3 regions of the Flavonifractor sp. HCP28S3_F3 genome follow, and region 2 is predicted to be linked to each of the others. Evidence: riboswitches for the same ligand, from Rfam matches in the RefSeq annotation. Region 2 holds a riboswitch; each other region holds the start of a gene.
What was found. A riboswitch is a leader RNA that binds a small molecule or an ion and turns the genes downstream of it on or off. The one in region 2 is predicted to bind lysine.

Region 1: linked by a shared signal. The riboswitch ahead of ACTNB1_RS01015 (alanine/glycine:cation symporter family protein) and the one ahead of ACTNB1_RS14260 (3-keto-5-aminohexanoate cleavage protein) in region 2 are both predicted to bind lysine.
Region 3: linked by a shared signal. The riboswitch ahead of asd (aspartate-semialdehyde dehydrogenase) and the one ahead of ACTNB1_RS14260 (3-keto-5-aminohexanoate cleavage protein) in region 2 are both predicted to bind lysine.

Annotation. Positions count from the first base shown of each region.
Region 1 is NZ_JBQHUF010000001.1:199,192-202,838, reverse strand. Features, by position in the region: gene ACTNB1_RS01020 (amidohydrolase) at 1-274, opposite strand, end outside; gene ACTNB1_RS01015 (alanine/glycine:cation symporter family protein) at 342-1,823, opposite strand; lysine riboswitch at 1,934-2,112, opposite strand; gene ACTNB1_RS01010 (YgiQ family radical SAM protein) at 2,236-3,647, opposite strand, start outside.
Region 2 is NZ_JBQHUF010000022.1:11,910-15,556, forward strand. Features, by position in the region: gene ACTNB1_RS14255 (MutS-related protein) at 1-1,414, shown strand, start outside; lysine riboswitch at 1,593-1,770, shown strand; gene ACTNB1_RS14260 (3-keto-5-aminohexanoate cleavage protein) at 1,890-2,708, shown strand; gene ACTNB1_RS14265 (L-erythro-3,5-diaminohexanoate dehydrogenase) at 2,796-3,647, shown strand, end outside.
Region 3 is NZ_JBQHUF010000001.1:451,437-455,083, reverse strand. Features, by position in the region: gene ACTNB1_RS02295 (SpoIID/LytB domain-containing protein) at 1-1,520, opposite strand, end outside; lysine riboswitch at 1,610-1,786, shown strand; gene asd (aspartate-semialdehyde dehydrogenase) at 1,943-3,028, shown strand; gene dapA (4-hydroxy-tetrahydrodipicolinate synthase) at 3,037-3,647, shown strand, end outside.

The DNA of each region.
Region 1 (3,647 bases), on a different contig from region 2:
TGGTGTCCAGCACCTGGGCCAAAGATCCAGTATTGGAGGACAGGTCGGCCACCTGCAGGGCATAGCCGTAGTTGAGCAGGTGCATGTGGGAATCGTTGAAGCCGGCGCAGACGAACTGCCCCTGCAGATCAACCGTCTCCCCGCCCTCTTCCGCCAGGGCCATGGCCTCCTGGTTGGTGCCGACAAAGACAAATCGGCCATCCTCCACAGCAAAGGCCTCCGCAAGGGGCAGACTACCGGTATACACCTGCCCGCCGTAATAAATGGTTCGCATGATGATACTCCCTTCCTGCACGGACGGCGGCCGGGGCGGCAATGCCCCGGCCGAACTGTCCTGTATCTTACTGCTTCTGTGCTTTTTCCGCTGCCAGCGCAGCCTTTACTTCGGGCTTGTCCTCGTAGAAGATGACCGCGTCGGGAAGCACCTCGCCGATGTGCATGTACCGGGCCTTGTAGTCCTTCAGCAGCTTGAAGTACTGGCCGGACAGGATCAGGATGACCGCCACATTGATAAAGGTGGGGATGCCGCTGGTGATGTCCACCAGGGTCCAGATGCTCAGGTCGCCCACATAGATCAGGTACAGGGTGAGCACAAAGGGCGGCACAGCGTAAAAGTACTTGAACACGATGAGCAGGTACTTCTTCACGTTGGGATGGTTCTTGGCCAGGTGACGGAGCACCGCCTCGTAGTAGGCATACCAGCCGCCGGAGGTGGTGACAGAAAAGACGATCATGATGAGGGTCAGCACAACGGTACCGAAGGCACCGAAGTTATTGGTAAAGACGTTAAGGGCCAGGGTAGCGTTGGTGGCGCCGCTGGTCCACTCGCCGGACACCAGCACCGTCAGTGCGGTGATGGTACATACGATGAAGGTGTCCACAAACACCTCGAAGGAGCCCCAGAGGCCCTGCTCAATGGGGTGGCGGGTCTTACTGGAGGCGTGCACCATGGGGCTGGAGCCCCAGCCGGCCTCGTTGGAGTAGACGCTGCGGGCCATGCCGGTAGAAATAACCTGAGCCACCGTGGCACCTGCGAAACCACCCACAGCGGCGCTGCCGGTGAAAGCCTGGCTGAAAATAGCACCCAGAGTGGGCAGGATGTTTTCATAGTGCATCACAATGATGACCAGGCCCAGGATCAGATAGGACAGGCTCATGACGGGCACCAGCTTGGTGAGGATCTGACCCAGCTTCTTCACGCCGCCCCAGATCATCACATAGAGGATGCACACGATGATGAGGGCTGCAATGGCCTGGGGGATGCCCAGAGACTGGGCCACCACCTCAGAGGTGGTGTAAGTAGAGGCGCTGATGAAGAAGGTGGAGAAGATGCCGATACCGAAGATAAAGGCCAGCGGCATCCACAGCTTACCCCAGTGGCGCTCCTCACCCAGACCCCGCTCCATGTAGTAGGTCGGGCCGCCGTAGGGGACGCCGTTTTCATCGGTACGGCGGTAGTACACCGCCAGCGACACCTCCACCTGCTTGATGAGCATGCCCAGGAAAGCGGTCAGCCACATCCAGAACACCGCGCCGGGGCCGCCGGTGGTAACAGCGGTGGCCACGCCGGCGATGTTACCGAAGCCTACCGAGCCGCCTACGGCGGTGGCAATGGCCTCATAGGGCGTCAGCAGGCCCTTCTCCTCACCGGGCTCTTCATCATGGTGAAACAGACGGCCAAGCGTACGGTGAAAGATATAGCCCAGATGACGTACCTGAAAGAACCCCGACCTTATGGTAAAATACGTACCCGTGACGATCATCAAAATGATGAGGGGTGGACCCCAGATGAAATTGTTCAGTGCGTTCAGAAATTGGCTCATAGTTGAAAACCTCCCATATTGTTCTCAATACCAGCACAATTCCGTTGGAACGCGAAAAAAAAGACCGTAACGCTGGAATTTGCATTACGGTCCCTTGGCCTATACTCGCAAACACCAATAGCGCCATCACTTATACAAGTGAGAGTGTGCAGTCTGTTAGGCTGCACCCCAACAACGCCTTCGCTGCCGCATCAGGCGAAATTTCGGCGGAATACCCTTTTCCGACGGGGTCCTGGGCCGGCAGGCCTCACCCGGCGGTACTCTTGCAGTCCGCGCCTCTATTGTGCGGTATTCGATTGCCCATTATCATAGCCCACCCCAGTTTCTCTGTCAACCCATTTTTGAGAGAATATCCTATTTTTTGTATTTTCATACAAAAATTATTTTCGGATCGGGACTATAATATTTCAATTCAGCCTCGTTTTTTCTTGGGGCGGGCGTTCTTTTTGGGTTTGGCAGCTGCCCAACCCGCCTTTTTTACCGGGCGGGCTTTCTTTTCCGGACGGCTGGGCCGCTCCGGCTCCTTCCCCTTCCGGCGGGGCTCTCCCTCCGGCTTCCGGCTGGCAGGACGCAGGAGACATTCCTTGCCGTAGCCGATCAAATCCTCCCGGTGGGCCACATGGAGGGCCTCCCGCACCAGAGGGCGCTTTTCAGGCCGTTTCCACTGCATCAGCGCCCGCTGCATGGCCTTCTCGTGGGGGTCCTTAGGCACATACACCGGCTGCATGGTGCGAGGATCGATACCGGTATAGTACATACAGGTGGACAGGGTGCCGGGAGTGGGATAAAAGTCCTGCACCTGCTCCGGCTGGCGGCCCGACTTGTTCAGCCACTCTGCCAAGCGCACCGCGTCGGCCATAGTACAGCCGGGGTGGGAGGACATGAGATAGGGCACCAGATACTGCTCTTTTCCGTACTTCTGGTTGAGCCGTTCATACTTCTGCCGGAACTTTTCGTATACCGCAATATGAGGCTTGCCCATGTAGTCCAGCACACCGTCCACACAGTGCTCCGGGGCCACCTTCAGCTGACCGGAGACATGATACTTTACCAGTTCGGCAAAAAATTCGCCGCTCTTGTCCTGCATCATATAGTCGAACCGGATACCGGAGCGGATGAATACCTTCTTTACGCCCGGCACCGCGCGGATCTTCCGCAACAGGGTCAGATAATCGGTGTGGTCGGCGTCCAGGTTGGGACAGGGCTCTGGGGCCAGGCAGGCCTTTCCACGGCACAGGCCCGCCTTCATCTGCTTTTTGCAGGCCGGACGGCGGAAGTTGGCGGTGGGGCCGCCCACGTCGTGGATATAGCCCTTGAAGCCGGGATGATGGGTCAGGGCCTCCACCTCACGGAGCACACTCTCATGGCTGCGAGAGGTGATGATCCGCCCCTGGTGGAAGGCCAGGGAGCAGAAGTTACAGGCACCGAAGCAGCCCCGGTTGTGGGCCACCGAGAAGCGCACCTCCTCGATGGCGGGCACACCGCCCATGGAGTCGTACATGGGGTGGGGCTCCCGGACGTAGGGCAGCTCAGCCACAAAGTCCAGCTCCGCCGTGGTCAGCGGCATGGCGGGAGGATTGACGATGAGCAGCTTGTCCTCATGGCGCTGGAGGATGGCCTTCCCCCGCACCGGATCATGCTCTTCATACTGGATCTGATTGGCCACCGCATACTGCCGCTTGTCAGAACGCACCTGCTCAAAAGAGGGACACTCCACCATGGGATAGGCACAGTCTGCGGGTGTTTTCCCGATAAAGGCAGTTCCCTTTACATCCTTGATCTCTCCAATCGGCGTGCCAGAGGCCAGGCGGGCAGCGATCTCCT
Region 2 (3,647 bases):
GGCCGCCCGGGACCTGCACTGGTACGGCCCCGGTGAGGAAGGCGCCCTGGAAGAAGAGCTGGACAACGTGGCCCTGTCCATGGAACTGTGGAACGCCGGGAGCACCCGACCCCAGGAGACTCCCACCTGCGGCTGCGGCGGAGCGGAGCTCTCTCCGGCGGACCTGAAGGATGCCGCTGCCGCCCTGCGGGGGGTGACCAAGCAGCTGCCCCTGTTCCACGACATCCGGGGTTCCTTTGACCGGGATCCCGGTGTACCCTTTGACCTGGTGGAGCTCTTTGAGCTCAAGCACTTCCTGGTAACTCTGGAGCGACTGGTGCAGGCCTACAACGCCATGCCTGCCCTGTCCGGCGTTGCCTTCCCCTCCCTGGCAGAGGCTCTGGACCTGATGGACCCGGACGGCCGGCGGCTGCCCACCTTCACCGTAGCCAATTGCTACCACAACGATCTGGCTCCCCTGCGTGCGGAAAAGGCCAAGCTGGAAAAGGCCATCCGCATGACTCAGGATGATAAACGGGGTCCCCTGATGGAAAAGCGGCGGGTGCTGGCGGTACAGGAGGACCAGCTGGAACTGGTGGTACGCCAGGAGCTGACCGCCAAGCTGATGGTCTGGAAGGACCGGTTCCTGTCCAGCATGGAGACTCTGGGCCGTCTGGACCTGATCGTAGCCAAGGCCAAGCTGGCCCTGCGGTACAACTGCGTCCGGCCTGCCCTCAGCCGGGACAAGTCCATCTCCCTCCACGGGGTGCGTCATCCCCAGGTGGAGGAGGACCTGAGAAACCGGGGCGAGAGCTTTACCCCCCTGGATCTGGAGCTGGGCAAGGGCTGCGCCGTCATCACCGGCGCCAACATGGGCGGCAAGACGGTATCTCTCCGCTCCACCGTGCTCTCCCTGCTGCTGTGCCAGTGCGGCTTCTTCGTATTCGCTCAGTCCGCCGCCCTTCCCCTGTTTGACCGGGTGGAGCTCATCCTGGCCGACAGCGGCCCCGGCGCCGGCGGTCTGTCCTCCTTCGGCAAGGAGGTCCACCTGCTGGACAAACTGCTGCGGGAGACGAAAGACCAGTTCTTCTTCGTGGCTCTGGACGAGTTTGCCCGGGGCACCAACCCCCAGGAGGGCGCCGCCCTGGCCCGGGCTCTGGTGCGCCACCTGGGCAGCCTGGACTGCGTGGCCCTGATGACCACCCACTACGACGGCGTGTCCGACGTGGCCGGGACCCACTACCAGGTGGCCGGTCTGGTGCGGGACATCCAGGGCGACGAGGGGGACGACCCCCGCAAGCGCATCGCCCGGCGGATGGATTACCGGCTCCTGCCCGCCCCGCCGGGAGCTCCCTGCCCCCGGGACGCCCTGCGGGTGTGCCGGCTGCTCAAGCTGGACGACACCCTCATGGAGCTGTTCCAGGCAGACCTGTAAGCACGGAAGGCCGCCCGCCCGGGCGGCCTTCTTTTGGTTGTCAGCACGCTAATAATGTCCTGCTGTAGCGCACAAAAGTGCACAGGACAGAGAAAATTTTTGTCATGTAAAATTTTTAAAAAATAGTTGACAAACGAAAGCGGCCGGAGTATAGTGAATTTGTCAAAAGTGAATAACATGCATGGATAGAGGCGCGGAGCGCAAGGTAGCAGTGCAATGACAAGGGCAGGCGAGCCCGATGTGTGCTGTGAATGTCCGCTCCGCCGAAGGGGGACGTGAATCGTACAGCCCTCCCCCTGAGCCGTGGGCCCAGTGCTTACGGATTGTCATGAGTTACATGAAGCGCTATTTGTGTCTGAACGAGAGTTTCCCCTCCCGCGGACATGAGTAGTGTTTTTTTGTTCATGAAGCGCTATCCCGCCGGGAGTATCTTCCAACGGCGGGATAGCGTTTATTTTTTACGAGGAGGCGTGTTATGGAAAAGCTCATCATCACCGCGGCCATCTGCGGCGCAGAGGTCACCAAGGAACACAACCCCGCGGTCCCCTACACGGTGGAGGAAATGGTCCGGGAAGCCAAGAGCGCCTTTGAAGCTGGCGCAGCGGTCATCCACGTCCACGTCCGCGAGGACGACGGTACCCCCACACAGGACCGGGAGCGGTTCCGGGTGGTGCTGGACGCCATCAAGGAGGCTTGCCCCGGCGTGATCCTGATCCCCTCCACGGGCGGCGCCACCGGCATGACCCCGGAGGAGCGGCTCCAGCCCACTGAGCTGTGCCCCGAGATGGCTACGCTGGACTGCGGCACCTGCAACTTCGGCGACGACATCTTCGTCAACGATATGCCCACCATGCGGGCATTCGGCAAGCGGATGATTGAGAACCATATCAAGCCTGAGTACGAGTGCTTCGAGATCGGCCACCTGGACACCATCGTGAACATGGCCAACAAGGGTCTGGTCCCCGGCGCTCCCATGCAGTTCAACTTCGTTCTGGGCGTGTCCGGCTGCACCCCCGCCACCGTGGGCAACCTGGACTACCTGGTGAAGCAGATCCCCGCCGGTTCCACCTGGACCGTCACCGGCATCGGCCGGGGCGCATGGCCCATGGTAGCCGCCGGCATCGTGATGGGCGGCAACGTCCGCGTCGGCTTCGAGGACAACATTTACCTGGAGAAGGGCCATAAGGCCGCCTCCAACGGCGAGCTGGTAGAAAAGGTCGTGGCTCTGGCCAAGCTGCTGGGCCGTGAGATCGCCACCCCCGACGAGGCCCGCAAGATCCTGTCCCTGGCCTAAAAAGTTGTTAGTACTTATCTCCCCAACCAAATAGATCATCTCCCCAACCAATCAAACAAACAAAATGAAAAAGAGGAGGAACCTTCTATGCAGAAGAAAGGCAACAAGTACGGCACTCATCGCGTGATCGAGCCCCAGGGCCTACTGACTCAGGCCGCCAAGAAGATCGACAACACCATGGAGTGCTACTCCAACGAGATCCTGTGCGACGTGTCCGCCCTGAACATCGACTCCGCTTCCTTCACCCAGATCTACGAGGCCTGTGACAAGGACCTGGGCAAGACCGAGCAGATGATCCTGGACATCGTCAATGAGCGCGGCAAGATGCAGAACCCCGTTACCGGTTCCGGCGGCATGTTCATCGGCACCGTCAAGGAGATCGGCGAGGACCTGCAGGGCAAGATCGACCTGAAGGTGGGCGACAAGATCGCCTCTCTGGTGTCCCTGTCCCTGACCCCCCTGAAGATCAACAAAATCAAGGCCATCCACCCCGAGATCGACCGCGTGGACGTGGACGCTCAGGCCATCCTGTTCGAGTCCGGCCTGTACGCCAAGCTGCCCAACGACATGAGCGAGGAGCTGGCTCTGGCCGCTCTGGACGTGGCTGGCGCTCCTGCCCAGACCGCTAAGCTGGTTCGTCCCGGCGATTCCGTGCTGATCCTGGGCGGCGCCGGCAAGGGCGGCATGATGTGCTGCTACGAGGCCATGAAGCGCGTCGGCCCCACCGGCAACGTGGTTGCCCTGGTCATCTGCCAGGAGGACGCCGACCTGCTGAAGAGCATGAACCTCTGCCACCACGCCATCGTGGGCTCCGCCACCAACCCCGTTGAGGTTCTGGAGAAGTCCCTGGCTGTCAACGGCGGCAAGGAGTACGATATCTCCATCCTGATCGTTAACGTCCCCGCCTGCGAGATGAGCGCCATTCTCCCCGTCCGCGAC
Region 3 (3,647 bases), on a different contig from region 2:
ACTTGGGAGACTGTTCCGTCTCCTCCAATGGCATATACGCTGCCGTCTGTCAGAGCTGCCGTACTGCCGCTGCCGTCGATGGCATAAGCTCCGGTCAGAGAGCTGAGCACGCCGCTTCCGTTGACCGCATAACCGGAGGAAGTGCCTCCGCTGCTGGAGACGGTATAGTGGATGGAACGCAGACCCAGGAAAGTACGGCAATCGTCCCGGATCTTGCTCCAGCTCTTACCGCTGGAGTCGGTAAAGGTGATCTCAATGGCGTTGCCGGTCGGACTTGTCTTGGTCACCCGGAAATCCACGATACCGGAGTTGACATATCCCTTGGAGTTGAGCAGATCGGTAAGCTCCTGGGCAGTATAGGTCACAGTCCAGTTATAATTAGGGACCTTGCTGGACACAGAAGCCTCATAGGGGTCCTCCTTGCCGATCAGGTAAGGTACATCGCTGCCCCAGACATTAACTGCGCTCTCCGTGGCCCCGCCGTCGTGGGAGGAATAAACTGCATCGATCAGAGATCCGTTGTACCACAGGTACTCTCCCCTGGTCTCGGTCACGGCCCGGCTGCCCGCGGCAGTCACGCTGTCCATGCCGCTGTACGCCTGACAATGGGTGGCATTGCACAGGTCAAAGCCCTGACTGCTGTGCTTTTGTGCCACGTAGTTCCGATAAGCATAGGTGCGGGCGCATACTGCCTGAGCCTTCAGCGCCTCCAGAGGCCAGGATGCGCTCATTTCCTCCACAATCACGCCTTGTACGTAGTCCTCAAGGGAAATCACGTTGCTCACCGTCAGGTTGCCGCCGCCGACCCGCCGATACTGGAAACCACCATAATAGGTATTGCCCCGGAAGATCGTTTCCGTTTTTACGCTGTCGTTCAGTCCGGGCTTGATGCCCAGGCACAGGCCGCTGGTACTGTCAAATTGGAACAGAATCTGGCTGGTCCCAGTCTTTACAACAGAAACTCCGGCGCTGGAAGTGCCGGTGATCGTGGCGTTTGTCAATCCAAGCGCAGTCTGGGCCGCCTGCGCAGAGGCACTATCCGTATAAGCGCCCACCCGCACCTGATAACTGCCGTCCACCCAAGCTACAAAGCCGCCAGACCATTGGGATGCAGCTGCCGCGGCCTGCTCATAGGTACTATAGGTATCGGGCAGCTTCAGATGATAGCAGCCTACCGCGATATTGGAAGTAATGGTATCATAGTAGCCCGACCAGTTACCTACAGTTCCATAATAGACGTTCTGGGTCTTGACCACAGAGATGGCAGTCTCACTTGTCTGCGCCAACTGCTGAAAGACTCGGTTGGAATCATAATAGCCCATCCGATAACCGCTGCCCACATCGTTGAGCAGATTGGCTCCGGGCAGAGCGGTACTTCCGTAAAACAGTCCCACACGAATCGTGGGGTCCACTGCCACAGAAGCAGCTTGCGTTCTGCCGACAGGAAGGGCGACCAACAGTGCGCAGGACAGGGCCGCCGCCGCAAACTGCACAAATCTTTTCTTCAGGGATCGTTTCATTTGGTAATTTTCTCAACTCACTTTCGTTGACACTCCGACTAAACTTGTGGTACAATTTCACAAACTACATAGCAAAATTGCAATTCATTTTGCAGGATAGAGGTCGCGGCTGTTCAAAAGTAGCGCGGGGAGGGCGATCGGGCCCGGAGAACCGCGCGAAAGGGTGCGCCGCCGAAGGGACGCCTTCCCGACGAAAGCGCCGCCTGGCCGTTCAGTTAAGAGCTGTTCGGCTGTCGCCGCAGCTGCGGCGGAGCGCTGTCTGCTTTTGGAGGATATTGTCGGGGGCAGTCTGTCCCTGTCATTATAGTACAAAATCAGCAGTTCTGTAAACTGCTGATTTTCTTTTTACCCCCAGCCCGTTTTTTGGTCTCAAACAAGCAGGGACCGGAATAGGCTGGAGAGGAACAATGGAGGTATTGAGCATGGAAAAGTACAAAGTTGGCGTGATCGGAGCTACCGGTATGGTGGGACAGCGTTTTGTCACACTGCTGGAGAATCATCCCTGGTTTGAGCTTACCGCCGTGGCGGCCAGCAGCCGTTCCGCGGGCAAGACCTATGCCGAAGCCATTGGCAACCGCTGGGCTCTGGAGACGCCCATGCCTGAGTGCGCCAAAAATCTGGTGGTACTCAACGCTACTGACGACATCGAGACTATTACCGCTCAGGTGGATTTTGTCTTTTCCGCCGTTGACATGAAGAAAGAGGAGATCAAGGCACTGGAGGAGGCCTATGCCAAGCACGAGTGCCCTGTGGTCTCCAATAACTCTGCCCACCGCTGGACTCCCGACGTGCCCATGGTGGTGCCTGAGATCAATCCCGAACATATCAAAGTGATAGAGGCCCAGCGAAAGCGACTGGGGGTGGAGCGCGGGTTCGTGGCTGTCAAGTCCAACTGCTCCCTCCAGAGTTATGTTCCCGCCCTGCACCCCCTGCGCGGCTTCGGCCTGGATCAGGTGCTGGTATGCACCTACCAGGCGATCTCCGGCGCGGGCAAGACCTTTGAGACCTGGCCGGAGATGGTGGACAATCTGATTCCCTATATCGGCGGCGAGGAGGAGAAGAGCGAGCAGGAGCCCATGAAGCTGTGGGGCAAGGTAGAGAACGGTGTGATCGTCAATGCCGACTCTCCCGCCATCACTGCCCAGTGCCTGCGGGTACCCGTCTCCAATGGCCACATGGCCGCCGTATTTGTCCGCTTCCAGAACAAACCTTCCATGGATGAAATCAAAGATATCTGGGCAAATTTCTCCGGCCGGCCCCAGGAGCTGGCCCTGCCCTCCGCTCCCAAGCAGTTCCTGCACTACTTTGAGGAGCCCGACCGTCCTCAGACCCGCATGGATCGGATGACTGAGAACGGTATGGCGGTCTGCATCGGCCGCCTGCGTCCCGACACGCAGTACGACTACAAGTTCGTCTGCCTGTCCCACAATACCCTTCGCGGCGCCGCGGGCGGCGCAGTCCTTCTTGCCGAGCTTCTGTGCGCGGAGGGTTACATTTTAAGGAGGTAACCCATATTATGCGAGAGCCTGTTTTTACCGGAGCCTGTTCCGCTATTATAACTCCGTTTGACGAGAGCGGCGCTGTCAACTATGACCTGTTCGGCCGCATTATCGACGAGCAGATCCAGCGCGGTGTGGACGCTATCTGCGTCTGCGGCACCACCGGTGAGTGCTCCACCCTTACTATCCGGGAGCACATCGCCGTGGTAGAGTACTGTGTCAAGCACGTCAACCACCGGGTCAAGGTCATTGCCGGCGCGGGAAGCAACGATACTTCCGCTGCCGTCTACCTGTCCCAGCATGCGGAGGACTCCGGAGCCGACGCCCTGCTCCATGTAACTCCCTATTACAACAAGGCGTCTCAGACCGGCCTCATCAAGCATTACGAATACATAGCCGACCGGACGGAACTTCCCGTGATTCTCTATAACGTTCCGTCCCGGACCGGCGTATCCTTTACCGCTGAGACCTACCGCGTTCTCTCCCAGCATCCCCGCATCAACGGCGTCAAGGAGGCCAGCGGCAACTTTTCCCTGCTGGCTCATACCCGTGCCATCTGCGGCGACGATTTCTACATCTGGTCGGGCAATGACGACCAGGTGGTGCCTATGATGAGTCTGGGTGCCAA